DNA from 2 places in the Paraburkholderia sp. XV genome. Region 1 is predicted to be linked to the other one. Evidence: riboswitches for the same ligand, from Rfam matches in the RefSeq annotation. Region 1 holds a riboswitch; the other holds the start of a gene.
The links. A riboswitch is a leader RNA that binds a small molecule or an ion and turns the genes downstream of it on or off. The one in region 1 is predicted to bind thiamine pyrophosphate.
Positions count from the first base shown of each region.

Region 2: linked by a shared signal. The riboswitch ahead of thiC (phosphomethylpyrimidine synthase ThiC) and the one ahead of KFO72_RS25980 (FAD-dependent oxidoreductase) in region 1 are both predicted to bind thiamine pyrophosphate.

Region 1 covers NZ_JAGUUD010000065.1:1,810-17,727, forward strand. The annotation lists gene KFO72_RS25970 (SDR family NAD(P)-dependent oxidoreductase) at 1-466, opposite strand, end outside; gene KFO72_RS25975 (ABC transporter ATP-binding protein/permease) at 463-2,196, opposite strand; TPP riboswitch at 2,514-2,624, shown strand; gene KFO72_RS25980 (FAD-dependent oxidoreductase) at 2,855-3,994, shown strand; gene thiS (sulfur carrier protein ThiS) at 4,005-4,202, shown strand; gene KFO72_RS25990 (thiazole synthase) at 4,262-5,086, shown strand; gene thiE (thiamine phosphate synthase) at 5,083-6,204, shown strand; gene KFO72_RS26000 (ABC transporter ATP-binding protein) at 6,291-7,112, shown strand; gene mlaE (lipid asymmetry maintenance ABC transporter permease subunit MlaE) at 7,109-7,876, shown strand; gene mlaD (outer membrane lipid asymmetry maintenance protein MlaD) at 7,955-8,509, shown strand; gene KFO72_RS26015 (VacJ family lipoprotein) at 8,521-9,453, shown strand; gene KFO72_RS26020 (phospholipid-binding protein MlaC) at 9,591-10,223, shown strand; gene KFO72_RS26025 (lipid asymmetry maintenance protein MlaB) at 10,220-10,525, shown strand; gene KFO72_RS26030 (ABC transporter ATP-binding protein) at 10,791-11,717, shown strand; gene KFO72_RS26035 (ABC transporter permease) at 11,714-12,469, shown strand; gene KFO72_RS26040 (BolA family protein) at 12,478-12,717, shown strand; gene murA (UDP-N-acetylglucosamine 1-carboxyvinyltransferase) at 12,952-14,214, shown strand; gene hisG (ATP phosphoribosyltransferase) at 14,211-14,909, shown strand; gene hisD (histidinol dehydrogenase) at 14,965-15,918, shown strand, end outside.
Region 2 covers NZ_JAGUUD010000026.1:10,131-26,048, forward strand. The annotation lists gene KFO72_RS15440 (NADPH-dependent 2,4-dienoyl-CoA reductase) at 1-25, shown strand, start outside; gene KFO72_RS15445 (EamA family transporter) at 127-1,095, opposite strand; gene KFO72_RS15450 (hypothetical protein) at 1,388-1,849, opposite strand; TPP riboswitch at 2,170-2,297, shown strand; gene thiC (phosphomethylpyrimidine synthase ThiC) at 2,404-4,335, shown strand; gene KFO72_RS15460 (glycine zipper 2TM domain-containing protein) at 4,616-4,828, shown strand; gene KFO72_RS15465 (hypothetical protein) at 5,161-5,754, shown strand; gene KFO72_RS15470 (L-lactate permease) at 6,087-7,685, shown strand; gene KFO72_RS15475 (DMT family transporter) at 7,816-8,790, shown strand; gene bamC (outer membrane protein assembly factor BamC) at 9,444-10,667, opposite strand; gene KFO72_RS15485 (DUF2844 domain-containing protein) at 11,156-11,635, shown strand; gene KFO72_RS15490 (DUF3443 domain-containing protein) at 11,647-12,966, shown strand; gene KFO72_RS15495 (YadA family autotransporter adhesin) at 13,055-15,160, opposite strand; gene KFO72_RS15500 (hypothetical protein) at 15,651-15,881, opposite strand.

The DNA.
Region 1 (15,918 bases):
CGCGATAGCGATGCGCGACGAACGAACTCACGGCCACGACGCGCCCGCGTTTCGATGTTTCGAGCGCAGGCGCCGCCCGTTTGACGAGCGCGGCGAACGCAGCGGGCATCGCCGCGAACGACTCCGCGAGCGCATCGAAATCCAGCGTGCCGATGGTTTGACGCTGGGCGTGTCCCGCGTTGGCCACGATCTGGTCGAGCGCGCCAAAACGCGCGAGCGTCTGATGAACGGCATGTTCGGACGCGCCGCGTTCGGCGAGATCGGCGAGCACCGTTGCGCACGTCGCGCCGCTCGCCGCGCAGGTCGCCGCGACCTGATCGAGCCGCGCACGCGATGCATCGTCGGCGCCGCGCGCGTGCAGCATCAGCGCGACGCGCGGCGCGGCGATGCGCCGGGCGAGCGCGGCGCCGATGCCGGAGCCCGCGCCCGTCACCAGCACGACGCTCTCGAACGACGCGTCGCTCACGCGGCCTCGCGCTCGACCGCGCGCTCGATGAACAGCGTATGGTCGTGGAACGCTTCGAGCGTCTTGCGATGCGCGACGCTGACAATCGCCGCGTTCGGCAGACGCTCGATCAGCGCGTTGTAGATGATGCTTTCGTTCTCGGGATCGAGCGCGCTCGTCGCTTCGTCGAGGAACAGGAAGTCAGGCTGTTGCAGCAACGCGCGCGCTGCGGCAAGACGTTGCTGCTCGCCCGGCGACAGCGAGCGTTCCCAATGCGCCGATTCGCCGAGGCGCTCCGCTAGTTCAGGCAAGCGGCACACCGCGAGCACGTCGCGGCACGCTTCGTCCGAATAGGCGGAAGCCTCCGACGGATAACAGAGCGCCGCCTTCAGCGTGCCGATGGGCAGATAGCTGCGTTGAGGGATGAACAGCAGCTTTGCATCCGCGGGCTTTTCGATCGTGCCTTCGCCGAATGGCCACAGGCCCGCGAGCGTGCGCATCAAGGTGCTCTTGCCCGCGCCCGAAGGCCCGCGCACCAGCCAGCGCGTTTTCGGCGCGATGGTGAACGAGCCGACGTTCGCCATCGGCTCGCCGTTGGGACGCTGCAGACGGAGATTCGTCACTTCGATCGAATCGGTATCCGTGACGTGCACGTTGATGCCGCCGTGCGCGGTGCCTTCGACGACCGACTCATGCAGATGCTGCGAGCGCATCACGCGATGGAATTCCCGCAGACGGTTGACGGTGGCGCGCCACTCGGCGAGTGAATCGTAATTGTTGATGAACCAGGAGAATGAATCGCTGACCGTGCCGAACGCGCCCGTCACCTGCTGGTACATGCCGAACGAGATGCTCTTCGAAAAGTATTTCGGCGCCGCCGCGATGTACGGAAAGACGATAGCCAGCTGCGAGTAACTGATGACGACGATATTGAAGCGCCGCGTGAAGCGCATGATGAGGCGCCAGTTTTCGCGGATGTGCGAGAACACGCCCTTGAGCTGCTGCTCTTCCGAGCGCTCGCCCTGATACAGCGCGATCTGATCGGCGTTTTCGCGGATGCGGATCAGCGAGAAACGGAAGTCGGCTTCCACACGCTGTTGCTGGTAGTTGATCGACACCAGCGGATGGTTGACCTTATGCGTGACCCACGAGCCGACGGCCGCGTAGATCAGCGCCGCCCACACCATGTAACCCGGAATCGAAAACTCCGTGCCGAACATGTGGAACGCGAACGCGCCCGACAGATTCCACAGGATCACGATGAACGAGAACAGCGTGACCGTGGTCGACAGCAGGCCGAGCGACAGATTCAGCGAAGCGCTGGCCAACCCTTGCAGGTCGGCGGAAACCCGCTGGTCGGGGTTGTCGGCGAGATTGTCGCGCTCGATCCGGTAGTACGCGCGATCACCCAGCCAGTCGTTCAGATAGCGGTTGGTGAGCCACTGCCGCCAGCGGAATTCGAGCATTTGCCGGAAGTAGGTCCGGTACGAGCCGAGCAGGATCAGCGCGAGCGCAATGACCGTGAACTGCAGCAGCGAATATTTGAAGACGGGATAGTTGTACTGCTGGATCGCGTCGAAGAACGTGCGCTGCCAGCTGTTGAACCAGACGTTGGCCGCGACCATCGTCATATTCATCGCGATGACGAGCGCGAGCAGGCCCCGCGCTTTCCATCGATCCTCGGACACCCAGTAGGGCTTGATGAGGCCCCACGCGGTGATGTCCGCCGGATTTTTCGAGTTGTCGATCATAAGCATCCTTTCATACGGTCAGCCGGGCGGCGACGGGACGCATTGCGCAGCGGCTTGGTGCTGCTGTCGCATCCCGCCGGGTTGATGGCCCGGCTGCGATTGTTCCGGCACCGACTTAATCTGAACTTAAGCGGACGTTTCACCTCGCCTCGGCACAGCCGCGCAAACCCGACAAAGGCCTTGCACTGGCGCGGCATTCCGTCCGCATTGACGCGTGCCATTGTGCCAGAGCAACAGGGAACCTCGCCAAAATCAGCCGCGGCCGATTGAGGTCTGCCCGGGTTTGCGGCGCGCGCAGCTTTTATGGTCTAATGGTCCGGACGAAACAGGGGTGCTTCGTGCGCTGGCAGTCGCTGCAGCGAGGCTGAGAGAGACCCTTCGCACCCGATCCGGGTAATACCGGCGCGGGAAGTTTTCGGGAAGTATTTCCTGGAAGTTCTCCTTCCGCCGGGGCAGCGTTCCCGTTTTTCGTGAGCGCCCATGCCCGGCTGGCCTTGCCCGCCGGTTTCGTCCTTGGGTACGTGCGCACTTTGCCGTACGGAAAGGATTCGATGACCGCTCATTTTTCACCTATTCGCTTTATGGCTGCGGGTTACGCCCGTCGCTTCGTCGTCGGCGCGCGGTTTGCGGCGCGGCAGGTTCGCTTTGGAGCCGCACGATGAGGACTTCTGCTCAACCGGATTTCGCCGTAATCGGCGGCGGGCTGTGCGGGCGTCTCGTCGCGTGGCAACTCGCGGGCGAAGGGCATCGCGTGGCGCTTTATGAGCGCGGCGACGCGGCGGGCTCGCAGGCGGCCGCGTGGGTGGCCGCCGCGATGCTCGCGCCGCTCGCCGAGGCCGCCAGCGCTGAACTGCTGATTACGCGGCTGGGCGCGGCGTCGCTGGAAACGTGGCCGACCTTGCTCGCGCAATTGCCCGAGCCGGTGTTTTTCCAGCGCAACGGCTCGCTGATCGTCTGGCATCACAGCGATCGCGCCGAGGCGCCGCTCTTCGAGCGGCGGCTGCGCGCCAACGCGCCCGCCGAACTGCTCGACGGCGGACTCGTCGCGCTGGCAGGCGCGCAGGTCGGCGCGGCCGAGCCCGCGCTCGCCGGCCGCTTCACGCAAGGCTGGCTGCTGCCGCACGAGGGCCAGCTCGATAACCGCCAGGTGCTGTCGGCGCTGGCTGCGGGACTGGCGCAACGGGGTGTCGAGACACACTGGAACACGTCCGTCGACGACGGCGCGTTGCCGCCCGCGAAGGTTACGATCGATTGCCGCGGGCTGGGCGCGAAGCCCGTCATGCCGACGCTGCGCGGCATCCGCGGCGAAGTCGCGCGCGTGCACGCGCCCGGCATCGATCTGACGCGCCCGGTGCGCCTGCTGCATCCGCGCTATCCGCTCTATATCGCGCCGAAGCAGGACGATCTCTATGTGATCGGCGCGACGGAAGTGGAGGGCGAGGATATGTCGCCCGTCAGCGTGCGCTCGGCGCTCGAATTGCTGAGCGCGGCATTTTCGGTTCATCCCGGTTTCGGCGAGGCGCGCATTCTCGAACTGAACTCGCAATGCCGGCCCACCTTGCCCGACCATCGTCCCGTGCTGCTGTGGGACGGCGCGAGCACGCTGCGCGTGAACGGGCTGTACCGGCACGGCTACATGATCGTGCCCGAAGTCGCGGGCGAAGCAGTGCGGCTCGCGTCGGCGCTGCTCGATGGCCGGGTCGCCGATTCCGACGGTTTTGCCGACTGGCAGCGCAACGCGCGCTGGAGCGAGCTGTTCCGGCTGGACCGCGAGCCCGCCGTCACTCTCAATGTTTGAACTCATAGACATGGACATTCAGATCAATCAGAAGCCGCTGTCGCTGCCCGAAGGCGCGACCGTCGCCGACGCGCTCAGCGCGTACGGCGCGCGGCCCCCGTTCGCCGTCGCGCTGAACGGCAATTTCGTCGCGCGTGGGCAGCATGCGGCGCGCGCGCTGCAGGCGGGCGACAAGCTCGACGTCGTGCATCCCGTCGCGGGCGGCTGAAGCTGAAGTTGCAGCCAAAGCCAGGCCACGAGACGCAAGCCACTGACAAGGAATCACACATGAACTCACACGCGAACGCACCCGCCGACGCGCTCACGCTTTACGGCGAAACCTTCCAGAGCCGCGTGCTGCTGGGCACGTCGCGCTATCCGTCGCTGCAGTCGCTGTCGGATTCGATCGCGGCGTCGAAGCCGGGCATGGTGACGGTCGCGCTGCGCCGGCAGATGAGCGAGGGCGGCGCGGAAGCCGGCTTCTTCGATCTGCTCAAGCGCCACGGCGTGCCGCTGCTGCCGAACACGGCCGGCTGCCAGACGGTGAGCGAGGCGGTGACGACGGCGCACATGGCGCGCGAAGTCTTCGATACCGACTGGATCAAGCTCGAACTGATCGGCGACGACTACACGCTGCAGCCCGACCCGGTCGGCCTGATCGAAGCGGCCGCGCAACTGGTGAAGGACGGCTTCAAGGTGCTGCCGTATTGCACGGAAGATCTCGTGATCGGACGGCGTCTGCTCGATGCGGGCTGTGAAGCGCTGATGCCGTGGGGTGCGCCGATCGGCACGGGCAAGGGCGTCGTGAATCCGTATGGCTTGCGCGTGCTGCGCGAGCGTTTGCCCGACGTGCCGCTGATCGTCGACGCGGGCCTCGGCGTGCCGTCGCATGCATGCCAGGTGATGGAATGGGGCTTCGACGGCGTGCTGCTGAACACGGCCGTGTCGCAGGCCACGCATCCGGAGACGATGGCACGCGCCTTTGCAATGGGCGTCGAAGCCGGCCGCGAGGCTTATCTCGCCGGCCCGATGGCCGAACGTGAAACTGCCCACGCGAGCACGCCTGTCGTCGGCATGCCGTTCTGGCATCAGGATGGGAGCGCTGCGGCATGACGGAGACACTGAAACTCGCGGGCCGCGATCTGTTCTGGCCACCCGCCGACGAACTCACGGAAGCGGCCGAACGCATCCGGGCGCACCTCGGCGACTGGCCGCCGACGCACGTCGACTGGCGTATCTGCCTGACGCCGCCCGACGACGCGAATGGCGGCGACCTGATCGTCTTCACCGACCTGAAGCAAAGCAGCGCGCAGCATGTCGAGCAGATCGCGCGCTGGCAGACCCAGGGCGCGGGTGTGATCGAGGCCGCCGAAGGTCGGGCGGTGCTGCATCTGGGCGGCGTGCGCTATCAGCTGGAAGGCCATCTCGCGGAAGACTGGATTGCCGCGCTCGCAGCGTTCCTCGATTGCGGCTTCGATCCGCACGATGCGCTGGTGCTCGCGCTCGCGTGGCGTGACGGCGACGAAACAAGGTCCGACGATGCGTGGCCTTGCGACATGTCGCACTTCCCGCGCGTCGCCGGTTTGCCGGACGCGCCTGCGCAAGCTTTCGCTGCATGTCCGGACGCACTCGGCCTCTACGCCGTGCTGCCGACCGCGGAATGGGTCGAGCGCGTGGCCGGGTTCGGCGTGAAGACGTTGCAACTGCGTCGCAAGACGGCTGAGCCGGAAGAACTGAAGCGGGAAATCGCACGTTCGGTCGCGGCGGGCCGCGAGCATGGCGCGTGCGTTTTCATCAACGATCACTGGCAGGCGGCCATCGACGCGGGCGCGTACGGCGTGCACCTCGGTCAGGAAGACGTGCATACGGCGGATCTGCATGCGCTGTCGAAGGCGGGCGTGCGCCTCGGCCTGTCGACGCACGGTTACTACGAAATGCTGACCGCGCTGCACTTCCGTCCGAGCTACATCGCGCTCGGCGCAGTGTTCCCGACCACGACGAAAGTGATGCCGACCGCGCCGCAAGGTCTGGCAAGGCTCGCACGCTACGTGAAACTTCTGGACGGCGTCGTGCCGCTCGTCGCGATCGGCGGGATCAGCGGCGATGTGCTGCCGCAAGTGCTCGCTACCGGCGTGAAAAGCGCCGCCGTGGTGCGCGCGATCACGGAAGCTGCCGATCCCGCATCGGCCGCTGCGACGTTACAGAAAGCGTTTTTACAACAAAAAGTTTAGAAAAGTTAAATCGTTAGCGTCGTCAAGGCAGGGTTTGCACGAAGGCCCTATAATTCGGCCTTCCGTGTAAAAGGACTGTCAGCTACGTGCCTTCCTCTTCCGAGACCCTCCTTGAGCTGCGCGACGTCGACTTCGGCTATGGCGAGCGGCTCGTCCTGTCGAACCTGAATCTGCGCTTCAAACGCGGCCAGGTGGTCGCGGTCATGGGCGGCTCGGGATGCGGCAAGACGACCGTGCTGCGGCTGATCGGCGGCCTGGTGCGCGCGCAGCGCGGCCAGGTGATGTTCCACGGGCAGGACATCGGCGCGCAGACGCGTGACGGCCTGTACGCGCTGCGTCGCAAGATGGGCATGCTGTTTCAGTTCGGCGCGCTGTTCACCGACATGTCGGTGTTCGAAAACGTCGCCTTCGCCCTGCGCGAGCACACCGATCTCCCCGAAGAACTGATCCGCGACCTCGTGTTGATGAAGCTCAACGCGGTCGGCCTGCGCGGCGCACGCGACCTCGCGCCGTCGGAGATTTCGGGCGGCATGGCCCGCCGCGTGGCGCTGGCCCGCGCCATCGCACTCGATCCCGAACTGATGATGTACGACGAGCCGTTCGCCGGTCTCGACCCCATTTCGCTCGGCATCACGGCCAACCTGATCCGCGCGCTCAACACGGCGCTCGGCGCGACGTCGATCCTCGTCACGCACGACGTGCCCGAATCGTTCGCGATCGCCGACTACGTCTACTTCCTCGCCAACGGCGGCGTCCTCGCGGAAGGCACGCCGGCCGAGCTGCGCGCGTCGACCGACCCGACCGTGCGCCAGTTCATCGACGGCACGCCCGACGGCCCGTTCAAATTTCACTATCCGAGCAACACGCCGCTCGCTGCGGATTTCGGCATTGGCGGAGGCCGCGCATGATCAGCTTCATCGGCCGTTCCGTCATTTGCGGGCTCGGGCAAACGGGTTATGCGACGCGCATGTTTCTGCGCCTCGTGCTCGAATTTTTCCCGCTGCTGCGCCGTCCGCGTCTTGTCACGAAGCAGATCCACTTCGTGGGTAACTATTCGCTGGTGATCATCGCTGTGTCGGGGCTGTTCGTCGGCTTCGTGCTCGGCTTGCAGGGTTACTACACGCTCAACCGCTACGGTTCCGAACAGGCGCTCGGGCTGCTCGTCGCGCTGTCGCTGGTGCGCGAGCTCGGTCCCGTCGTGACGGCGCTGCTGTTCGCCGGTCGCGCGGGCACGTCGCTCACGGCCGAAATCGGCCTGATGAAGGCGGGCGAGCAACTGACGGCGATGGAGATGATGGCCGTCGATCCTCTGAAAGTGGTCGTCGCGCCGCGCATGTGGGCGGGCATCATTTCGATGCCGATTCTCGCGGCGATTTTCAGTGCGGTGGGCGTGCTCGGCGGTTACGTGGTGGGCGTGCTGATGATCGGCGTCGACGCCGGCGCGTTCTGGTCGCAGATGCAGGGTGGGGTCGATGCGTATCGCGACGTCGGCAACGGTGTGATCAAGAGCATCGTGTTCGGCTTCGCGGTGACGTTCATCGCGCTCTACCAAGGCTACGAAGCGAAGCCCACGCCGGAAGGCGTGTCGCGCGCGACGACCAAGACAGTCGTCTACGCGTCGCTGGCCGTGCTCGGCCTCGATTTCCTGCTGACCGCGCTGATGTTCAGCTAGGCGGTGGCGAGCCAGGCTTCGCGCGGTGCGCCGCGCAGCGCTCACGCCGCGGCGGCATAGATTCTCTTTGGGATGACGATGAAAAAAACTGCTCTCGATTTCTGGGTAGGTCTGTTCGTGGTGCTCGGCTTCATTGCGTTGCTGTTCCTCGCGCTGAAGGCCGGCAACATGAGCTCGCTGTCGTTTCAGGCGACATACCCGGTCAAGCTGAAGTTCGACAATATCGGCGGCCTCAAGGTGCGCGCGCCCGTGAAGAGCGCGGGCGTGACGGTGGGCCGCGTCGAATCGATCGGCTTCGACAGCAATTCGTATCAGGCGCTCGTGACGCTCGATCTCGACAAGCAGTATCAGTTTCCGAAAGACACGTCCGCGAAGATTCTGACGTCGGGCCTGTTGGGCGAGCAGTACATCGGTCTTGAGCCGGGTGGCGACAGCGAAATGCTGAAAGCCGGCGACACGATCACGATGACCCAATCGGCAATCGTCCTGGAGAATCTGATCGGGCAGTTCCTGTATAGCAAGGCAGCGGATTCGGGCGCTGCCAAACCCGGTGCGTCCGCTGCGGCACCTGCGCCTGCGGAGCCGGCTCCTGCAGCGCCGGCTGCGGCTGCTTCGGGTGCATCCGGCCAATAAGGAGAACAACAATGAACACGACACGCTTACGTGTCGCGGGGATCACGCTGGCGGTGGCAGCCCTGGCGGGTTGCGCAACCGTTCAGAATCCGACGAAGGAAGATCCGATCGAGGGCTTCAACCGTACGGTCTTCACCTTCAACGACACGCTCGACAAGTACGCGTTGAAGCCGGTCGCGAAGGGCTATGTGTTCGTCACGCCGCAACCGGTGCGTGACAGCGTCACGAACTTCTTCTCGAACATCGGCGACGTGTACATCGCGGCGAACAATCTGCTGCAGCTGAAGATCGCCGACGGCGTATCGGACATCATGCGGATCGTGATCAACACGATCTTCGGCGTCGGCGGTCTGTTCGACGTCGCGACGCTCGCGAAGCTGCCCAAGCACGACAACGACCTCGGCCTGACGCTCGGCCACTACGGCGTGCCGGCGGGTCCGTATCTGGTGTTGCCGCTGTTCGGGCCGAGCACGGTGCGCGACGGCGTGGGCATGGTGGGCAACTACTTCATCAACCCGCTCACGTACGTGCAGCCGGACAGCGTGAGCTGGGCGCTCTACGGTCTGAACGTGGTCAACACGCGCGCGAACCTGCTGAACGCAAGCGACGTGCTCGAAGGTGCGGCGCTCGACAAATACTCGTTCGTGCGTAACGCGTATCTGCAGCGCCGCCGCTATCTGCTGACGGGCGGCAATGCGTCCACGGGGCTGCCGGACTACGGTAGCGAAGCACCGCTGCCGAAATACGAAGACGTCGACGGCGGCGCGGCAACGACGCCTGCGCCCGCGCCGGCTTCGGCGCCGCAGGCGGCTTCGGGCGCGTCTTCCAACGATGCAGCGGGCGCCGCGCAGCCCGCGTCGGAAACCGACGCGCCGCCGACGGTCCCCGGCGGCCAGATCGTGCCGCCGGCGCACTTCGGCTACCCGTCGCTGAAGCTGCACTGAGGCATGGCACATGCGAGCGGCGTATCCGTCTGTCGTAACACTCGGATACGTTTCTCGCAGTTTGGGCGTGGATTGCGGCTGAACTCGCGTGATATCGTCGCCTCCAACCTAAGCTTATTTTTTTTGCAGGACTGGAAATGAAAAAATTCTTCTTCTTTATCCCGTTTATTGCAGCTCTCTTTGCGTTCAGCGGCGCGGCGTCCGCGCAAGCCGTCGACAGCAGCAACCCGGACACGATGGTCAAGACCGTCACGCAGCAGGTGATCGACGCCGTGCGCGCCGACAAGACGATCCAGAGCGGCAATATCGGCGCCGTCACGAAGCTCGTGAACGAGAAGATTCTTCCGTACACGGACTTCCGCCGCACGACGCAGCTCGCGATGGGCCGCAACTGGCGCACGGCGACGCCGGAGCAGCAGAACGCCGTCGTCGAGCAGTTCAAGACGCTGTTGATCCGTACGTATTCTGGCGCGCTGGCTCAGGTGAGGGATCAGGAAATCCAGTACAAGCCGTTCCGCGCGAGCCCGGAAGACACCGACGTGGTGGTCCGCTCGGTCGTGATGAACAACGGCTCGCCCGTCGAACTCGACTACCGTCTGTACAAGACGCCGCAAGGCTGGCGCGTGTATGACCTGAACGTGCTCGGCGCATGGCTGATCCAGGCGTACCAGCAGCAGTTCAACGAGCAGATCCAGAAGAGCGGCGTCGACGGTCTGATCCAGTTCCTGACGGCACGCAACCAGCAACTCGCGAACGGCAAACAGTCGTGAACAACTTCGTCAGCGCGCCGGTGAGCACGCCCGTCAACACGTTCGAAACCGGCAGCACCTTGACCCACGCGAGCGCGAAGGCCGCGCTCGAGGCCGGTCTCGCGCGCATCGGCGGCGGCGCGACGGCGGTCGACTGCGCGGCACTCACGCAATTCGATTCGTCGGCGCTTGCCGTGCTGCTCGCATGGCAACGCGCGGCGAGCGCGCGCGGCACGCCGCTCGTCGTCGTCAACCTCCCTGCGGGGCTGTCCAGTCTCGCGCAAGCCTACGGTGTCGATACCCTCATCACCGTACGACATTGACGCTCACGCGTCAGTGAGTCGCGCCGCGTTTCAAGCTTTGCGCTGGCTCACGTTCTCCCAAGGCAAGTCGGCCGGTTCGACTTTTGCCCTATAATCAAACGTTTTTTGGCGCGTGGCCGTTTCATCCCGCATCGCGGAAACGGCCGTAGAGGTTGCAAGATAGCGCAAGCGGTCTTTTGCACCCGGCCCCAATTTCGTTCCCCCATGCTTTCGCGCCCTTGCCGGGCGACCTATCAGGCGCTGTCCACCTTGACGGCGCACAGTCATGTCAGCGATTGAAATTCGTAACGTCAGGAAGCGCTACAAGGATCTGCAAGCGCTCAAAGGCGTCAGCTTCACCGTCGAACAAGGCGAATTCTTCGGGCTGCTCGGTCCGAACGGCGCCGGCAAGACGACGCTCATCAGCATCCTCGCCGGTCTCGCCCGCGCCGATGAAGGCAGCATCACGGTTCACGGCCACCACGTCGTCGACGACTTTCGTCTTGCGCGCCGCGCGCTCGGCGTCGTGCCGCAGGAACTCGTGTTCGATCCGTTCTTCACCGTGCGCGAGACGCTGCGCATCCAGTCGGGCTACTTCGGCTTGCGCAAGAACGACGACTGGATCGACGAAGTGATGGCCAATCTCGATCTCACCGAAAAAGCCGACGCGAACATGCGCGCGCTGTCGGGCGGGATGAAGCGCCGCGTGCTGGTCGCGCAGGCGCTGGTGCACCGGCCACCCGTGATCGTGCTCGACGAGCCGACGGCAGGCGTCGATGTCGAACTGCGCCAGACGCTGTGGAAATTCATCTCGCGCCTGAACCGCGAAGGGCACACGATCGTGCTGACCACGCACTATCTGGAAGAAGCCGAATCGCTGTGCGACCGCATCGCGATGCTGCGGCGCGGTGAAGTCGTCGCGCTGGAACGCACGAGCACGCTGCTTGAACGTTTCGCCGGCACGCAACTGTTCATCCGTTTCGCGCAGGGCGTGCTGCCCGCCGAATTGCGGGCGCTCGAAGTCGATCCCACCAATGTCAACGGACGTCAACATCTGCTGCGCCTGTCGAGCTACGACGACGTGGAGCGCATCCTCGCGCAATGCCGCACGGCGGGTTGTACGTTCGAGGAAATCGAGGTCCGCAAGGCCGACCTCGAAGACGTGTTCATGCAGGTGATGAACGGGCCGGAAGTGGTCGAGGGGTTGGCATGAGCGGTTTCCGTACGTTGTTCTACAAGGAGCTACTGCGCTTCTGGAAAGTCTCGTTCCAGACGGTGCTCGCGCCCGTCGTTACGGCATTGCTGTATCTGACCATTTTTGGCCACGCGCTGCGCGATCACGTGCAGGTCTATCCGGGTGTGCTGTACACGAGCTTTCTCGTGCCGGGCCTCGTGATGATGAGCGTGCTGCAGAACGCGTTCGCGAACAGTTCGTCGTCGCTGATCCAGTCGAAGATCACGGGCAATCTGGTGTTCGTGCTGCTGCCGCCGCTCTCGCATTGGGAAATGTACGGCGCGTATGTGCTCGCGGCTGTGGTGCGCGGATTGAGCGTCGGGCTGGGCGTATTCATCGTCACGGTCTGGTTCATTCCGATGAGCTTCAGCGCGCCGCTTTATATCATCGCGTTCGCGGTGCTCGGTTCGGCGATTCTCGGCACGCTCGGTCTGATCGCGGGCATCTGGGCCGAGAAGTTCGACCAGCTCGCCGCGTTCCAGAATTTTCTGATCATGCCGCTCACGTTTTTGTCGGGCGTGTTCTACTCGACGCATACGCTGCCGCCCGTGTGGCGCGAAATCTCGCGGCTGAACCCGTTTTTCTACATGATCGACGGCTTTCGTTATGGCTTCTTCGGTATGTCGGATATCAATCCGCTATGGAGCCTTCTGATTGTCGGCGGTTTCTTCGTCGTGGTGGCCGTGCTGGCGATGCGCATGCTCGCTTCCGGCTTCAAGCTGCGTCACTAGGAGCACTCATGCTACCCACTCCCGAACAGGTCAAGAATTACATCGCGGCCGGCCTTCCTTGCGAGCATCTCGAAGTGGAAGGCGACGGCCAGCATTTCTTCGCGACCATCGTGTCGCCGAATTTCGAAGGCAAGCGACTGATTCAACGGCATCAACTCGTCTATGCGGCGCTTGGCGACCGCATGCGCGAAGAGATCCACGCGCTCAGCATGAAAACGCTGACGCCCACCGAATGGCAAAGCGCCTGACTCGCGTATCGACACTACGCGGAAACACCTGCTGTCTGTCGGAGGACGGCGCTCGATAACCTGGCTGCAAGAGCGGAAGAACAAGCTGCACAAAAAAGCTTTAGACGTGGCTGCAAATTAGCTGGAACATTAGTGCGACTTACACAAGAGAATCGCGACGCCGCAAACGGCGCCGCAGCAACCGCCCACAACAAGACGCCCGCAGGCGGACGGGCAGATCAGGAACAAACAGGCATGGACAAACTCGTGATTGAAGGCGGGCAAAAGCTCGCTGGTGAGATCGTTGTTTCGGGTGCGAAGAACGCGGCGTTGCCGATCCTTTGCGCAGGCTTGTTGAGCGCGGAGCCCGTTCATCTCGAGAACGTGCCCGATCTGCAGGACGTGCGCACGACGCTCAAACTGCTCGGCCAGATGGGCGTCCGCACGGAAAGCAGCGACGGAAAGGTGCTGCTCGACGCTTCGAAGGTCGACAATCTGGTCGCGCCGTACGAACTCGTGAAGACGATGCGCGCGTCGATTCTGGTGCTCGGCCCGCTGGTCGCGCGCTTCGGCGAGGCGAAGGTGTCGCTGCCGGGCGGCTGCGCAATCGGCGCACGTCCGGTCGACCAGCACATCAAGGGCCTGCAGGCGATGGGCGCCGAGATCAACATCGAGCACGGCTTCATCGAAGCGCGCGCGAAGCGTCTGAAGGGCGCGCGCATCATCACCGACATGATCACCGTCACGGGCACCGAAAACCTGCTGATGGCAGCCGTGCTCGCGGAAGGCGAGACGGTCATCGAGAACGCCGCGCGCGAGCCGGAAGTCGGCGATCTGGCCAATCTGCTGGTCGCGATGGGCGCGAAGATCGACGGCATCGGTACGGACCGCCTCGTGATTCAGGGCGTCGACAAGCTGCACGGCGCCACGCACACGGTCGTACCGGATCGTATCGAAGCGGGCACGTTCCTGTGCGCGGTCGCGGCGGCGGGCGGCGACGTCACGTTGCGTCACGTGCGTCCGCAGATTCTCGAAGCCGTGACCGACAAGCTGCGCGAAGCAGGCGTGACGATCGAAGAGGGCGACGACTGGATGCGCGTGCGCATGAGCCAGCGTCCGAAGGCCGTGTCGTTCCGCACGTCGGAATACCCGGCGTTCCCGACCGACATGCAGGCACAGTTCATGGCGCTCAACGCACTGGCGGAAGGCACGTCGCAAGTGGTCGAAACGATCTTCGAAAACCGCTTCATGCACGTGCAGGAACTGAACCGTCTCGGCGCGAACATCACGATCGACGGCAAGACGGCGCTCGTCAACGGCGTCGAGAAACTGTCGGGCGCGAAGGTGATGGCCACCGATCTGCGCGCGTCGGCGAGTCTGGTGATCGCGGGCCTGTGCGCCGATGGCGAAACGCTGATCGACCGCATCTACCACCTGGATCGCGGCTACGACCGGATGGAATCGAAACTCACCGCAGTCGGCGCGAAGGTGCGCCGCATCAAGGGTAATCAGGCATGAGCGAATTGCCGCAAACGTCGTCGTCGCCAGCAGTGGGCAAGCCGCTGACGCTCGCGCTGTCGAAGGGCCGCATCTTCGAGGAAACGGTGCCGCTGCTCGCGGCAGCGGGCATCGAAGTGACGGAAGACCCGGAAACGTCGCGCAAGCTGATTCTGCCGACCACAGATCCGAACCTGCGCGTCATCATCGTGCGCGCCACCGACGTGCCGACGTACGTCGAATACGGTGCCGCCGATTTCGGCGTCGCGGGCAAGGACGTGCTGATCGAGCACGGCGGCGGCGGTTTGTATCAGCCGATCGATCTGGACATCGCGCGCTGCCGGATGTCGGTGGCGGTCGCCGCCGGCTTCGACTACGCGAACGCGGTGCGCCAGGGCGCGCGCCTGCGCGTCGCCACGAAGTATGTGCAGGTGGCGCGCGAACACTTCGCAGCCAAGGGCGTGCACGTCGATCTGATCAAGCTGTATGGATCGATGGAGCTCGCGCCGCTGGTGGGTCTCGCCGACGCGATCGTCGACCTGGTCAGCTCGGGCGGCACGCTGCGCGCCAACAATCTTGTCGAGGTCGAGGAGATCATGCAGATCTCGTCGCGCCTCGTAGTGAACCAGGCGGCGCTGAAGCTCAAGCGCGCCGCGCTGGCGCCCATTCTCAACGCGTTCGAGCGCGCGTCGCAACGCACCGACGCAACGGCCTGACGCAAAGGCCCGCAGCCGAGTCTGACTCGCGCGCCTTACCGAAACGGATACCAGCATGTCTATCAAGATTCGCAAACTCGATTCCAGCACTGAGAATTTCCAGAAGTCGCTGCATGCGGTGCTCGCGTTCGAAGCGAGCGAAGACGAAGCGATCGAACGCTCGGTCGCGCAGATTCTGGCCGACGTGAAGGCGCGCGGCGATGCCGCCGTGCTCGACTATACGAACCAGTTCGACCGCCTGAATGCGAAAGATGTCGGCGCGCTCGAACTGCCGATGGCGGAACTGGAAGCGGCACTGGAAGGCCTGGAACCGAAGCGCCGCGCGGCGCTCGAAGCGGCGGCGGCGCGCGTGCGCGGCTATCACGAGAAGCAGAAGATCGAATGCGGCAGCCATAGCTGGCAGTACACGGAAGCCGACGGCACCGTGCTTGGCCAGAAGGTGACGCCGCTAGACCGTGCGGGTATTTACGTGCCGGGCGGCAAGGCGGCGTATCCGTCGTCGGTGCTGATGAACGCGATTCCGGCGCGTGTGGCCGGCGTGCGCGAAATCGTCATGGTCGTGCCGACCCCGGACGGCGTGAAGAACCCGCTCGTGCTAGCGGCGGCGCTGCTGGGCGGTGTGGACCGCGTGTTCACGATTGGCGGCGCGCAGGCGGTCGGCGCGCTCGCCTACGGCACGCAGAGCATTCCCGCCGTCGACAAGATCTGCGGTCCCGGCAATGCGTATGTCGCGTCGGCAAAGCGCCGCGTGTTCGGCACGGTCGGGATCGATATGATCGCCGGTCCGTCGGAAATTCTCGTGCTGTGCGACGGCACGACCGATCCGCGCTGGGTCGCGATGGACCTGTTCTCGCAGGCCGAGCACGACGAGCTCGCGCAATCCATTCTGCTGTGCCCGGACGAAGGTTTCATCGCGCGCGTCGAAGACGCCATCAACGAACTGCTGCCGACGATGCCGCGCCGCGACGTGATCCAGGCGTCGCTCGAAGGGCGTGGCGCGCTGATCAAG
Region 2 (15,918 bases), on a different contig from region 1:
CGCCGAGCTTGCCGCGCGGTTGTAGCCGCGGTTGTAGCCGCGGTTGTAGCCGCCGTTTTAGCCGGGCTTTTGACCACGCTTGACCACCCTTCCAGGCGCTGTCATAGCTTGCCGGGCTGGCGCCGCTCACGCGGCGCCGCGCCGCCGGTAATCGAACCAGAACGACAGCCCGACGCTCACCAGAATCACGCCCGTGGCGACGACCGTGGCGCGCGTCACCGGCTCGCCGAGCAGTAGCGCGCCGAGCGCAACCGCGACCACCGGGTTCACGTACATGCAGCTGCTGGCGATGATCGGGCTCGTGTGCCGGATCAGAAAGCCGTACGCGACATACGCGGCCATCGTGCCGATCAGCATCAGATACAGGAACGCGACGACGGGCAGGAAGTGAATGTCCATCATCCGCTCGCCCGAGAGCCAGGCGACCAGCGTCGACATCGCGCCGCCAAGCCCGATCTGCAGCGAAGTCGACAGAAACAGATCTGACGGCAGCTTGAGGCGCGACGCCAGATGCGCCCCGCCCGCCCAGAACAGCGCGCCGCACAGAATGGCGAGGCTGCCGCCCGCCGAGCCCGAGCTCTGGTCGCCGTGACTGAGAATCGCGATGCCGACGAGTCCCAGCCCGACCGCGAACCATTCCCCCCTGCCGACCTTGCGCCCCGCGATCGCCGCGATGACCGTGGCGAACAGCGGCACAGTCGCAACCATCACGGCCGCCGTGCCCGTGCCGACGGTGCGCATGCCGTAGGCGAGCATCCCGCTCGACAGGCCGACCAGCATCGTGCCGACCAGCCCCGCATTGCGGATTTCCGTCAGCGGCGGCCAAGCCGGTTTGCGGCGCATGGCGAAGATGAACAGTCCGACGCCCGCGAAAAAATTGCGCAGCCCCGACATCAGCAGCGGCGGAAACGAGCCGAGCGCGACGTGGACGGCAAGGTACGTCGAGCCCCAGACGATATAGACGACGCCGAGCGCGAGCGCGATCTGTCCGCCGTGGGATTGCGGCAGGCGGAACGGGAAACGGTCAGGGAGATTCAGCGCCACGCCTGGCCCGCCCGTGCCGGCGATCGCGCCGCGGCCCCGCTGAACACCCATGAACGGGACGGCAGGCGCCGCATCGGCGACGCGGCAGGAAGGGCAAAGCGGGCGGGCATGGCAGTAGAACGGATGTCGAACGGCAAGGGAAGCACCGGGTCAATGGTGCGAATTGATGGCCTACGCGATGCAGAATGCAACAACAGCAGCCAACGGACGCGAATCGCTCGCGCCGCCGAGCATTATGCAATATCTGGGCAATCCGCCGGCAAGAGAATCGTAACTTTCGTTGCAAGCGGGATGAAAAGGCGAGCGTGGGTGTCAATTGCGACACCACTGGAATTCGCCCCGTTCAGTCGTAGCTCACCAGCACCGTCACGGCATTTTCCGTTGGCGTGCCGCCCATGATCGACAGCGTGCCGCCCGCGCGGCCCACGCTGTACTCCGCGCGCGCTGCCTGCGTGACGCGATTCGCGTTGTCGGTGAATCGTGTCTTCAGCGTGCGCGGCGCGGCGACGCCCGCGTCCGTATTGACGAGCACGGCAATATGCGCGGCCGGCGAGGTACCGGATGCGGGCGTGAACGTCAAATCGATCGTCGATTCATGCTTCACGCTCAAATTTTCCGTATGGAATCCTCGATAATTATCCGGAACATTACGCTCGATAGCGTACGCCGGCGCGACGATCGCCCCCTTGAACGTGATGGTTCCTCCCGGCTCGAACGACGCCGCGGCGAGCGCCATCGGCGGCCAGAGCCCCGCCATCGCGACACAGGCGGCCACCATCCCGGGCGCCCGATTCGATGCTTTCATTGCACGATCCTTTCAAACTGATTTTATTTAGGCTGACTGATCAATGATTTGCCTCGAAGGGTGTATCGGCCCGGATCGGGCAAACTTGAACAGAGCGGACGAATGTTTGCCCGGCGACAAAAATCCTTTCTCCACCGCATTGATGAAATAACCGCCTGAGTGGGACGCGTGCCGCACGCGGGCGATGCAATCGCCAGCACACCCCATGCAGCGCGGCTTTCCCGCCCGCCATGGCACGCGCAAATCGTGCGCGGCGCCTGCGCGTTTCGCCAATTTCGAGACAAGTTGCCAAACCCGGCCCGGCCAGGGTATCGTGTGCGCTGCTAACGCGGGGGTCCTGCGTTGTGCGTCGCCTGAAAGACAACGGGCACCGCATGGCGTGGGTGAGAAATACCCTTTGAACCTGATCTGGATAATGCCAGCGCAGGGAAGCGTTCGGGCTCGCCGCTTCACCTGCCGTAGTGTTTCACCCTCCTCGCGCGAACCCGGTCCACTTCCCCACCGTCTCGTTCTCCTGCGTAGCTGTAACGCCCCACATTTGCATGGAGAGACGCATGAACGCCAACCCGAAATTCATTTCTGCGAACGCCCACGTCGACGAAGCCGCCGTCGCGCCGCTGCCGAACTCGCGCAAGGTCTACGTGACGGGCTCACGACCCGATATCCGCGTGCCGATGCGTGAAATCACGCAATCGGATACGCCGACGGGCTTCGGCGGCGAGAAGAATCCGCCCATCTACGTGTACGACACATCGGGCCCGTATACCGATCCCGACGCAAAGATCGACATCCGCGCCGGCCTGCCCGCGCTGCGTCAGGGCTGGATCGAGGCACGCGGCGACACGCAATCGCTGGACGGTTTGTCGAGCGAATACGGCCGCGAGCGCGCCGCCGATCCCGCCACCGAGCAACTGCGCTTCCCCGGCCTGCATCGCACGCCGCGCCGCGCGCAGCCCGGCAAGAACGTCTCGCAGATGCACTACGCGAAGCAAGGGATCATCACGCCGGAAATGGAATACATCGCGATTCGCGAGAACCAGCGCCGCGCCGAGTATCTGGAGAGCCTGAAGACCAGCGGCCCGACGGGCGCGAAGCTCGCCGCGATGATGGGCCGCCAGCATCCCGGCCAGGCATTCGGCGCCAGCGCATTCGGCCCGAATGGACTGACGGAAATCACGCCCGAGTTCGTGCGCGAGGAAGTCGCGCGCGGCCGCGCGATCATCCCGGCGAACATCAATCACCCGGAAAGCGAGCCGATGATCATCGGCCGCAACTTCCTCGTGAAGATCAATGCGAACATCGGCAATTCCGCCGTGACGTCGTCGATCGGCGAGGAAGTCGACAAGATGACGTGGGCGATCCGCTGGGGCGGCGACACGGTGATGGATCTGTCCACGGGCAAGCACATTCATGAGACGCGTGAATGGATCATCCGCAATTCGCCCGTGCCGATCGGCACCGTGCCGATCTATCAGGCGCTCGAAAAGGTCAACGGCAAGGCCGAGGACCTGACGTGGGAAATCTTCCGCGACACCCTCATTGAACAGGCCGAACAGGGCGTCGACTACTTCACGATCCATGCGGGCGTGCGTCTGCAGTACGTGCCGCTCACTGCCAACCGGATGACGGGCATCGTGTCGCGCGGCGGCTCGATCATGGCGAAATGGTGTCTCGCGCATCACAAGGAAAGCTTCCTGTACGAGCACTTCGAGGACATCTGCGAAATCATGAAGGCGTACGACGTGAGCTTCTCGCTCGGCGACGGCCTGCGTCCCGGCTCGATCTACGACGCGAACGACGAAGCGCAGCTCGGCGAGCTGAAGACGCTCGGCGAACTCACGCAGATCGCGTGGAAGCACGACGTGCAGGTGATGATCGAAGGTCCCGGCCACGTTCCCATGCAGCTCATCAAGGAGAACATGGACCTGCAGCTGGAATGGTGCGACGAAGCGCCGTTCTACACGCTCGGGCCGCTGACGACGGACATCGCGCCCGGCTACGACCACATTACGTCGGGCATCGGCGCGGCGATGATCGGCTGGTTCGGCACGGCGATGCTGTGCTACGTGACGCCGAAGGAGCACCTGGGCCTGCCCAACAAGGACGACGTGAAGACGGGCATCATCACCTACAAGCTCGCCGCGCACGCCGCCGATCTGGCGAAGGGCCATCCCGGCGCGCAGGTGCGCGACAACGCATTGAGCAAGGCGCGCTTCGAGTTCCGCTGGGAAGACCAGTTCAACATCGGTCTCGATCCCGACAAGGCGCGCGAATTCCATGACGAAACCTTGCCGAAGGATTCCGCGAAGGTGGCGCACTTCTGTTCGATGTGCGGTCCGCACTTCTGCTCGATGAAAATCACGCAGGACGTGCGCGACTACGCGGCGAAAGAAGGCATGAGCGACACCGAGGCGCTGAAGAAGGGTATGGAAGTGAAGGCCGTCGAGTTCATCAAGAACGGGGCGGAGATTTATCAGCGGCAGTGAATGTGAATCAGCGAGCGTTGTGATGCCGCTGGATGTGAAGCCCGCCCGCAGTTCAGGCGGGGCTTTTTTGCGCGCGTTTTTTACCGCATCGCATGGCGTCTGCATGTGCTTTTTACGTTATGGCGTGATTGTTCGATGCGTCGAAACATTTGATTACCAAACCGACACTTTGCTGACAAGCCCATACAAACAGAAACGGCCCCCGGCGATACCATCGATTCACCAGATCGGGATCGCGATTTGCGAGTCCCGTCGATAGAAACGTCAGGGAGACGCAATCATGAAAACCTTCCATCGAATCGGTGCGCTGGCTACGCTCGTGGCCGTGGTGGCAAGCCTCTCCGCATGCGACGGCATGACCCGGCGGCAGCGCGATACGGCTATCGGCGCCGGCGTCGGCGGCGCTGCGGGCGCGGCGATCGGCGGCAACGCGCTGTCGACACTGGGTGGCGCGGCCGTCGGCGGCGTGATCGGCAATCAGGTCGGCAAGTGACGCGTGTGACACGTCGAGCCGTTGATTCAAGCGCCGGCTCTTTAACAGCGACGCGCGCGCATAAGGGATATCAGTAATACGACAAATCGCCGTCGAAGGCGATGCAGGCAAACGGCTTCGAATTCCGAGTCCGCGCGGTTGCGGGCTCGGGATTTCAAGGCCGAAGGGAGATGGGCAAAGTCCGGCGCGCACGTACGCGCCGGACATGTCCTTTGACTGATCGCGCATGAAATACGCAGTTACCACTTTGTGACGTGCGGATTGAAACGCTGGCGTAAGCTCCATAAATAAAGCGCGCGAAAGGCGCGCCGCGAGATAACGAGGAGCACGTCATGAAACCGCTCGATGCAACGCTGCGCGCCGCCAGCGCCGTTGCAGCGCTGGCACTGTCGGGCGTGCTGTCCGGCTGCTACTACTATGCGCCGTACGGCTACTATCCCGGCTACGGGTACTACCCCGCTTATCCCGCCGTGCCCACGGCGGCAACGCAGCAGGAGATGCCCGTCGGACCTGGCGATCCCGCCCAGGCCGCTGCGCAGACGCAATTCACGATGCCTGGCGACAACGCGTCCTATCCGGCAGCACCCGGCTACGACACCACCGTCGCTTACGCCGCCGCGCCTGCGTACTACCCCGTCGCCTATCCCGTCTATCCCTACGGTTACCCCTACTACGGCTGGCCCGGCTGGTGGGGACCGTCGATCTCGCTGAGCTTCGGCTATTGGGGCGGATGCTGCGGCGGCCACTATGGCTACTGGGGACATCGCGGCTACTGGGGCGGCCATGGCTACTGGGGACACGGGCACGGCTACTACGGCGGAGGTCATGGCGGCTGGGGTGGCGGCCATGGCGGTTGGGGCGGAGGTCACGGCGGCTGGGGCGGCGGCAATGCATGGGCCGGCGGGGGCCACGGGCGCTCGCACTGACCGATCCGAACCGTATCGAATCCGGCAGGCGTTGGCGGTGACGATGACGTTCGCGGTCCTGTCCCGCGAACGCAACCGAACGCGCCGCTACGAATCAGCAGCCACTTCTATTCCCGCAACAACCTTCTTCGTTTTCCCTGCTTGACGGGAATCGCCAGCGCTCTATGCTGGCGGTTGCTTCTGCAACATCTGTTTAATTGCGTGATCCGACGTCGCGCGTACTCCTGCCTCCCTATTTGCGCGCGCTACGCCGCTTTCATCCGTCCAGCCCTGCCGCTTCGCCGCGTAGGTCCAGTCTCCGCGTCGAATCGAACAACGATCATGGAGACGTGATGTTCCACCAGTTTCTGACTCCCATCGGCAATTCGCTGTTGCCCTCGTTCCTCGTTGCCGCATTGCCCATTCTCGTCGTGCTGGTGCTGCTCGGCTGGGCACGTCGTCCGGCGTGGCAGGCTTCGCTGGCCGGCCTCGTCGTCGGATTGCTGATTGCGATCGTCGGCTGGCACTTTCCCGTCGGCCTCGCGCTCGATTCCGTCGCGGCGGGCGCGGTGTTCGCCTGCTGGCCCGTGATGTGGATCGTCGTCACCGCGATCCTGCTCTACAACATCGCACAGCATTCGGGCCGCTTCGCCGCTTTCCGCATGTGGATGATCGACAATCTGCCCAACGACCGGCGCATCGTGCTGGTCGTGATCGGCTTTTCGTTCGGCGCGCTGTTCGAGGGCATTTCGGGCTTCGGCACGCCGATCGCGATCACCAGTTCGCTGCTGATCCTGCTGGGCTTCCCGCCGCTCGAAGCGCTGACCTTCACGCTGATCTTCAACACGGCGCCCGTGGCATTCGGCGCGCTCGGCGTGCCCATCACGGTGCTCGGCGCAGTCACCCACCTGCCCACCGACGCGCTCGCCAAAATGGTCGGCCGCCAGTTGCCGTTCTTCGCGCTGCTGCTGCCGTTCTACGTGATCGGCGTGTATGCCGGCTTTCGCAACATGCTGCGCGTGTGGCCCGTGCTGCTGGTGTCGGGCGGCAGCTTCGCGCTGACGCAGTTCTTCACGTCGAACTTCATCAACTACAGTTTGACGGACGTGCTGTCGTCGCTGGTTTCGCTGATCCTGACAATTGCCTTCCTGCGCGTCTGGCGGCCCGCCGCCGATCCCGCGTTCGCCGTCAACGTCGATCGCGTGAACGAGACGCGCGGCAAGATCACGGGCGCGGAAGGCTGGTATCCGTGGCTGATCGTGTCGGCTGTCGTAATCATCTGGACGATCGCGAAGATCTTCATGATCGGCGACGTGAAAGTGCCTTGGCCGGGTCTCGACAAGGCTGTCTTCATCACGCTGTACAACGCGCCGTACGGCGCGATCTGGGACTTCCAGCCGCTCGCGACAGGCACCGCGATTCTCGTCGCGGCGATCATCACGGCGTTCGTCGTCAAGCTGAAACCCGGCGACTTCGGCCGGGCGATCGTCGATACATGGGTGCAGACGCGCATCGCCATTCTGACGGTGGCGACCATCGTCGGCCTCGCGTACCTGATGAACTATTCGGGCATGAACTACACGCTGGGTCTCGGCGTGGCGTCCGTAGGCGCGTTCTTCCCGCTGGTGTCGGCATTCCTCGGCTGGGTCGCCGTGTTCCTGTCGGGCAGCGATACGTCGGGCAACGCGCTGTTCGGCAACCTGCAGGTGGTCGCCGCAAATCAGCTGAACCTGAACCCGGTGCTGATGGCCGCGACCAACTCGTCGGGCGGTGTGATGGGCAAGATGATCTCGCCGCAAAACATTGCCACGGGCGTCGCGACGACCGATCTCAAGGGCAAGGAAGGCTATGTGTTCGCGAAGACCTTCAAGCATTCGATGCTGCTGACCGTCCTGCTCGGCATTCTCGTGTGGCTGCAGCAGAACGTGCTGCAATGGATGATTCCGCACTGACGCCTGTGATATGGCAACGCGGTCGCGACACGCTTCGCGCCCGCGTGATAGCGCCGATTCCTGACGGCGAATTGTCGATTCTTGCTGTTTCATCTCAACGTGAAACGACGCGCGTAATCCCGGTGTTAGCATGCGTACGCATCGCGACTCAACTGCGCGCGACACCTTCACGATGAATCCAGTCAACATCTTCCAGCTTCTCATCCTCGCCGCACTCTGGGGCGCGTCGTTCCTGTTCATTCGCGTCGGCGTGAGCGACTTCGGCGTCGCGCCGCTGATGGCGCTGCGTGTGGGCATCGGCGCGCTGTTCCTGCTGGCCGTGCTCGTCGCGCGGCGACCGTTGCGCGAGTCGGCAGCGACGTTGCGCACGCGCGCACTGCCGTTGCTCGTCGTCGGCATTCTCAATTCGGCCGCGCCGTTCTGCCTGTTCGCGTATGCGGAGATCACGCTGTCGGCGGGCGTCACGTCCGTGATCAACGCCACCACGCCGCTGTGGGGCGCGGTCGTCGCCTTCCTGTGGCTCAAGGACCGTCTGAGCGTGCTGCGTACTGTCGGTCTCGCGATCGGTTTCGCGGGCGTGCTGATGCTCGTCTGGGATCAGATCGCCACGCCGGGCGGCGCGAACATTTCGCCTGCGACGACGGCGCTCGCGGCCGCCGCCGCGCTCGGCGCGACGCTGCTATACGGCATCGCCGCCAGCTACACGAAAAAGCATCTGACGGGCGTCGACGCGCTGACGGTCGCGACGGGCACGATGATCGGCGCGACGATCGTGCTGTTGCCGCTCGCCGTGTCGTCGTGGCCCGCCGCTGCGCCGTCCATGAAGGCGTGGGGCTCGGTGATCGCGATGGGCGTCGCGTGCACGGGCATCGCCTACATGCTGTTCTTCCATCTGATCGCCGTCGCCGGTCCCGCGCGTGCGATCACTGTGACGTTCGTGATCCCCATCTTCGGCATCCTGTGGGGCGCACTGTTTCTCAGCGAGCATGTGTCGATGGGCATGCTCACGGGCTGCGCGGTGATTCTCATCGGCACCGCGCTCGCGACGGGTGTCATCAAGCGGATTCCTGGCTTTGGCGGACGCCGCGTGAGCGAGCGCTGCTGATTCGCCGACCAACCCTGCGTTGGACCTGCTGGTAACGCTAGCGGCAACACAAAAAATGGCCCGCGCTCCAATCATGGAGCGCGGGCGAAACCGCCGCCCTACGAGGATAGGCGACGGGGCCACCGAGACGGGCGCGCCCAGACGCCCGTCCATATCCCGCGATAAGCAGATCGATGCGCAGCGGGCGCAAAGCCTGAGCAAGTTCACGGTCACGCTTTCCGCGAATTCCGTTGCCTCAGGCTCAATCTCGGGGCAATTAAAAGCAGCTAGCGTGCCAAACACGCGCGCCGCAGCTTGTCTCGCGCAAACGCTTGATAGGGTGTGGAGAATCGAAAGGGAAAGCGTTGCCGGCCGCCGTGTGCGGCGCGTGTTACGGCGTAACGTCACGTTACGTGCCGGCGCGACGGGTGCGGCTCAGCGTTGTCATGGTCAATGGGTGTTGCGCTGTCCGTGAAGTCCGCGCCGCGCCACGCAGCACATCACAGCAAGCAATCAGGCTCACAATCCACATCCGGCAAGGCATGACGTCGGACCGGCTCATTCTTTGAATGTTGGCCTGATCGACAACGCGACGGCGATAAAAAAGCCCGCGTGACGATATCCGTCACGCGGGCTTTTTTTAGGCGGCCGCGCGCGGGGCGCAGCCATCGGCGTCAATGCAGCTGATCGACCATCAGCGACATGATCTGCTTTGCTTGCGGCGACGAATCGACATCGCCCTTGTCGTCGACGACGGCGACGCGCGTCTGGTTCGGCGTCACCGCGCGCACGTTCACGCGATACTGCTTGGCGACCTTCTCCTTGCGGCCGTGGAACACCTGGCTCCAGAAGCCCTGCTCGGCCGACGTCATGTCCTTCGGGTCGACATAGCGGACAAAGTAGAGGCCGCGCGTGAGATCGCGGTCGTCGACCGTAAAATTGCTGCGGTCGAGTGCGAGACCGACGCGCAGCCATGCGCGGTCATACGGCTCGCCAAGCGTCAGCTCGGTCGACGAGAACTGCGCCGACGTATCCGCCGACGACGGATCGCGCATGGGCGTCTGTCCGGCCAGCGCGACGTTCTGCGCAGCCGTTGCGGCCGCCGCCGATTTCGCGCCGCTCGTCGCCGCATTGGGCGCCGTTTGCGAGCCGGCCGGCGATACATCTGCCGCCGCATTCGCGGTACGCGTGCCCGTGTCGTTCTTGGCGAGCGTCGCCATCAGGCGCTTCAGGTATTCGGTTTCGAGCGCGGGATCATTCGGCTTCGGTTCCCACTTGCTGGTGTCGTTGTTCACGCCGCTGAGCGCTTCGCGCAGGCCCTTCTGGCTGATGAACACATACGTGCCGCCGTTCGGCGCCGCTTCCAGACGGGTGCGGTATTTGTTGCGCTCGGCCGTCACGTACGAGTTGCCCATCGCCTTCGACAGCGTGCTGCGGATCAGGCCGTCGTTGATGGACGGATGCGTTTCGTTCCAGTCCGTCTCCATCACGCCCTTGTCGCGCTGGTCGACGACGAGCAGAAAGCCCTGCTCCTGCCAGAAACGGCGGATTTGCGGCCACGCCTTGTCCGGGCTCTGATTGTCGAGGACGAGCCAGCTTTCCGTGCCGTCGCGCTGGATGTGCATGCCGGCGACGGCGGGTGCGACCACTGCCGTGTTCGGCGCATCGCTTTGCACCTGCTGCAACGTGGACAACGAGGTCTGACCGCTTTGCGGCGGCAGCGAACGCTGGTCCGCGGTTTCCTCGAGCATGTTCGGCGGAACAGCGAGTGACACTTCCTTCGATTTCGAGTCGCTCTTGTAGTCGATCTTGGTCGGCGACGACGTGCCGCAGCCGGCGACCAGACCGCCTGCCATCAGCAATGCTGCAAACCGCTTGGTAAGACGAAGTTCAGTCATGTTCCAGGAATCCTTCCTATAAGCCACGGAAGCCACGGCAAGTCCGTGGACTAACCCATCATTTTACCGGCCCGGCGACGCGAAGTGCAAAAAGCGCGGCTTACCGCGCCTCATTTAGCCTTTCGGTCGAGGCCCGATTGACCCGTCCGCTCGCTTGCGACGGGTGTTCGAATGACGAACTTTCGCGTAGGGGCCCCGCGCCGCAAAAAAACCGCACGCATCATCTCACAATGAGCCGGGAAGTCTCCATTTTGGCCAGGTCTTCGGCTCGGTATTTAACGTTTCGCCACAGTGTTTTGCGCGGCTGGGAGGCTCGATCGCCTTGCGCTATGTCATTGATTTCTATGAATGAAATGTGCGCGGTCGAGAGGTCGTATGGCGAGGCACGCACGTAACGTTTCTGCGCTCGCAAATCGCATCTCAAAACCTCGGTGTTATCTTGAAATGACGATCTCAAAAATAAATCCGAGGGTCCGAGGGAGTTGCACATGTCGTTCACCACTACTCATCCGGCGACCGCCATCGCCGCATCCGTCGTATTCGCCCTGTGCGCTAACGGACTCGCTACCGAGGACGCACGCGCCCAGCTCGGCGGCACGATGCCCGCGTCCCAGGTCACCGGCAATCCGGCACAGCGGGTGTTGCCGGGCAGCGCGGTGCGGGTACGCTCGACCGTCGATGCAGGCGGCACGACCATCAACGAGTATGCAACGGGCGACGGTTTGATCTTCGCCTACGCGTGGCAAGGCCCGACCATGCCGGATCTCACGCGAATGCTAGGCCCGTATGCCGAGCGTTATCGCGCGCGGGCAGCGGCGCAGTTCGACGCGACGGGACATCTTCATGCATCGCGCGTCGAGCAAGCGGACGTCATCGTTGAATCGGGCGGACAGATGCGCAGTTATGTCGGTCGGGCGTGGCTGCCGGCGGCCCTTCCAGCCGACGTTTCGCTCGCCGATCTGCGCTGACGGGATGTCCCATGAATACCGTACTAATAGACGCAGCTCGCTTTGCGCAGGGCACGATCGTCGCGCTCGCCACACTGGTCATGGTAGCGGGATGCGGCGGCGGTGGTTCCAGCACGACGAACACCGCCGGGAATTCGCCCCAGTCGACACCCGCTTCGCCTGGCGCGACGGCCAGCAGCCCGGCATCGGGCAGCGTGCCCGCGCCCGCGAGCGCGCCCGTCGCGACAGTGCCGCAATCGACGATCCCCAATGTTCACCCCGTCGTCGTCACGTCGACGCCCACGCAGACCCGCAACATGCTCACGACGAGCGTGACGGTATGCGTGCCCGGCACGTCGAATTGCGTGACGATCGACAACGTGCAGGTGGATACGGGTTCGCAGGGCCTGCGCGTGCTTGCCTCACAATTGCCGGCGAGCCTGGTGCTGCCAGCCGTGCCCGCCACACCACCGGCGGGCACGGCAAACACGGTCAATGGGGAATGCAGCGTGTTTGGAACGGGCTTCACCTGGGGCGCCGTGCGCACCGCCGATGTCCGCATGGCCAGCCAGCTCGCGCCCGGCATCCCGATCCAGGTAATCGCCGATCCTTCCGTCCCGACGGTGCCCTCCGATTGCGCCGCTTCGGGCCTGCCAATGATGACGCCCAGCGCGCTGCGCGTGAACGGCATTCTTGGCGTCGGCCTGTTTTCCGCCGATTGCGGCGGCGGCTGTATCTCGTCGGCCTTGCCCCGTTGGTATTACGCGTGCGACTCGACGGGCTCGTGCACATCGACCAGACAGCCCCTTGCTCAACAGGTGGCCAACCCCATCAGCCAGTTTGCGCTCGACAACAACGGCATCGTGCTCGACCTGCCCGCCGTGGGGCCGAACGGCGCGGCGACGTTGAATGGATCGATGATTTTCGGCATTGGCACGCAGGCCAACAACACGCTCGGCAACGCGACTGTGCTGAAGGCCAACACGACGAGTGGCTATGTGACAACCTCCCTCAACGGACAACCCTATTCACAAAGCTTTTTCGACAGCGGTTCGAACGGCCTGTTCTTCCCGAGCACGACACTCGCGCGTTGCGGCTTCTGGTGGTGCCCCGCGTCGACGCAATCGATGACGGCGACGGTGACGGGCACCAACGGTGCATCGGCTTCACCGGGATTTTCGATCGCCAACGCGCAAGCGCTGTTCGCCACCCAAAACAATGCCTTCAATAACCTTGGCGGCCCCTCGAACGCGTTCGACTGGGGGCTGCCGTTCTTCTTCGGACGGCGGGTCTACACTGCGATCGAATCGCGCCTGACTTCCGCCGGCAAGGGACCGTTCTACGCGTTCTGAACCTTCCGCTCAGGCGCGGTAATGAACGGTCGTGTCGCGGTGGATGGCACGGTGTCAAAGAAACGGACCCCGTGCCAGATCACCGGCGTCAGTTGCCGAGCACGATGCCGACACCAGCACGCACAATCGTGCTGTTACTGCCCGACGACGCTACGCCAGCATTGAGGTTGATCGTCCCCTTCTCGTTCCAGCGCGACACGCCCAACCCGAATGCGGCCTGGCCGCGATAGCCGGCGACACCAGCGTTGAGCGTCGTGCGTCCGGGCAGATACGGCGTAACGATCTGCAAGGCAGAAGCGGAGGCAATGCCTTTTCGCGTGCTTCGGTCGAGATCGTTGATCGACTGATAGGTCTGGTCGACAGCCGTATTCAACTGGTTCAGGTTGACCGCGTCCGTGCCGAGCGTGCCGGGCGCGACGTTGACGATCTGCCGCTCGCTGCCGGCCTGACCCACCGAGACGGTATTCGCCCGATCCGCAACCGAGCCTGCCCCGAGCGCAACCGAACCGCTGGCGGTGGCCTGGCTCCCCGCGCCAAACGCCGACGCGTTCGCGCCACTGACGACGGCCTGCGCGCCGATGGCCGTCGCCGCGGCGGAATTGGCTCGCGCGCCGCCGCCGATCGCAGTTGCCTGATCGCCATTAGCGAGCGCGGCTGCGCCTACCGCCGTAGCATGGGTACCTGTCGCGGACGCGGCTTCCGTCGCGGCATCTCCATTCGCGCTCACGAATGGCGTGGACGCCGTTTGAACGTTGATGACGCTGTTCAGTGCGTCGTTCAACTGACTGAGGTTGACGGCGTCGCCAGCAAGCACGCCATTCGCCAGATTGTGAATGACAGTGCCGCCCGCCACGCCTTGCCCGAGCGTCACGCTCGCGTAATCGACCTGGCCGCCCGCGTTGTCATAGACCACCGCGCTCGCCATATGACCATTGCCGTCAACCAGCCCCGCCTGCTTCAACTGGGCGACGTTGACTGCGTCGGTGTCGGCCGTACCTGCGGCGACATGCGTGATCTGCCGCTCGTTACCCGCCGATCCCACCGACACCGAATTGGCGCGATCCACCACCGCGTTCGAACCGAGCGCGACCGAATTCGAAAACGCAGCCTGCGCGCCGCCGCCGATCGCGACGGACTCCACGCCTGTTGCCAGCGAGTCGGCAAGTGTCGAATTGGCATGGAAGTAGCGCGGTTCCACGCCGTTGTTGATCACGTTGCCGAGTGCGATGTTGAGGTCATTGATCGCGCTGGTGTTGGTCGTCACCCGGGTATCGAGATTGCCGAGCGCGTCGCCGACATTGCGAAACACGCTGCCGCCGACGCGGTAGGTCGGTGCCACGACCGTGCCATCGGGAGACACCGACGCGCCGCCACCGAGTGCCGACGCAACACTTGCGCTCAGCCCGTACAGTTGGCTACCGTTGATCGCGTCGCGGCTGGCAGCATCGACAGCACCGTTGGCCACGTTGCCGAGCCGCACGGGCGCACTTGCCGTCACACCGCCCAGCGTGACGGCGTCGTGCGCGGGCGAGTCGTACATGACGGCATCGGCCAGACCCGACGACACAGCATCCCGCAATTGACCGACGTTGACCGCGTCCGTGGTGGCCGTGCCCGCTGCGACATTGACGATCTGGCGTTGCAGCGTTGCATTGCCCACCGACACCGTGTTCGCCCGGTCAGCCTTCGCGTTCGCGCCCAACGCGACAGCGTTGTCCACGAGGACGACGCTGTTCGCCCCCAGCGCCAGGCTGTCTGTGGCGTTCGAACCGGTGAAGGCGTTGAAGCCGAAAGCGAGCGAGCGCTGCCCCGTCGCAACTGAAAACGAACCGAGCCCGAGCGAGTCGCTGCCGTCCGCCGCCGCCATATAGCCGATCGACACCGCCCGGTCCGCATTGAAGCCTGTCGACGCGCCATAGCCGATCACCGTCGAGTTCATAGCCAATGCTGCCGACAGCGAGCCGACCGCAGTTGATCCGGTGCGCGCCGCGCCCGCCCCTGCTCCGACGGCCAGCGCGTTGTCGCCCCACGCATCCGCGGACGGCCCAATGGCCATTGTGTTCAGGGTGTTCGCGGCCGTGGTGGGCGCGCCCGTCATGACGTTATTGCTCACCGCGATGTAGTCGGTGACGGGAGCAGCGCGCGCCGCCAGCGGCGCCCCTACCATCGTGCCGACACTGATCGCGACGGCCACCCCTGCATACCCGCGGCGGTCGAAGCGCCCTTTCCCGCGGCGAACCGGCGAAGAAGCCCGCTCACGTCCAACATCTGTTCCACTTTGCAAATTGCTCATCCAAAACCTTGGTACGAGTAACAACCTCTCCCCTAGAACGCGGCAACGTACGGGGCGTGGCGCATTTGCTTCGCATACCGAATCAATGTAATTACAGTATTCGAGAAACAGTTGCGCCTACGCGTCCGCACGGATGCCTCCTACGTACCGCCACTTCTTCGATGTCGGTTACGACAGGCAAATCCTACGGAGACGCTTCATCCGTCAATACAAGAAAACTCCCAAAGTCGGAATTATTCGATGGGGGGACGCGACGCGCGTCGAGCGGCCACGCCAGCCGCACGACGCGAGTCCGATGATCAGCAAGGGAAAGTGAGCAAACCGGCCTGACGAAAACCGGCGAGAGAGAAGCGGGGTTACGCGCCCCAATGGCGATGAAACCTAGCCCGCCCTACGAGCCGCCGCCCGCCAGCACCTGTTCGAGCGCCATAGAACGTGCGGCTTCCTCGGCTGCTTCAGGGGTATCGAACACGCTGCCGGACACATGGACCTGATGCCATTCGGGTTTATCGGCGGCGTCGCGGAAGATACGAAAGCGCGCGCAGTAGCCGCGCGGCGTGACGGGCACTACGTCGATATCGACGGATGCGCCTTCAATCTGATGTCTGACGAAGCCGTCCATGCTGCCCTCCTGACATCTGCGTTGCACGCGGAAATCC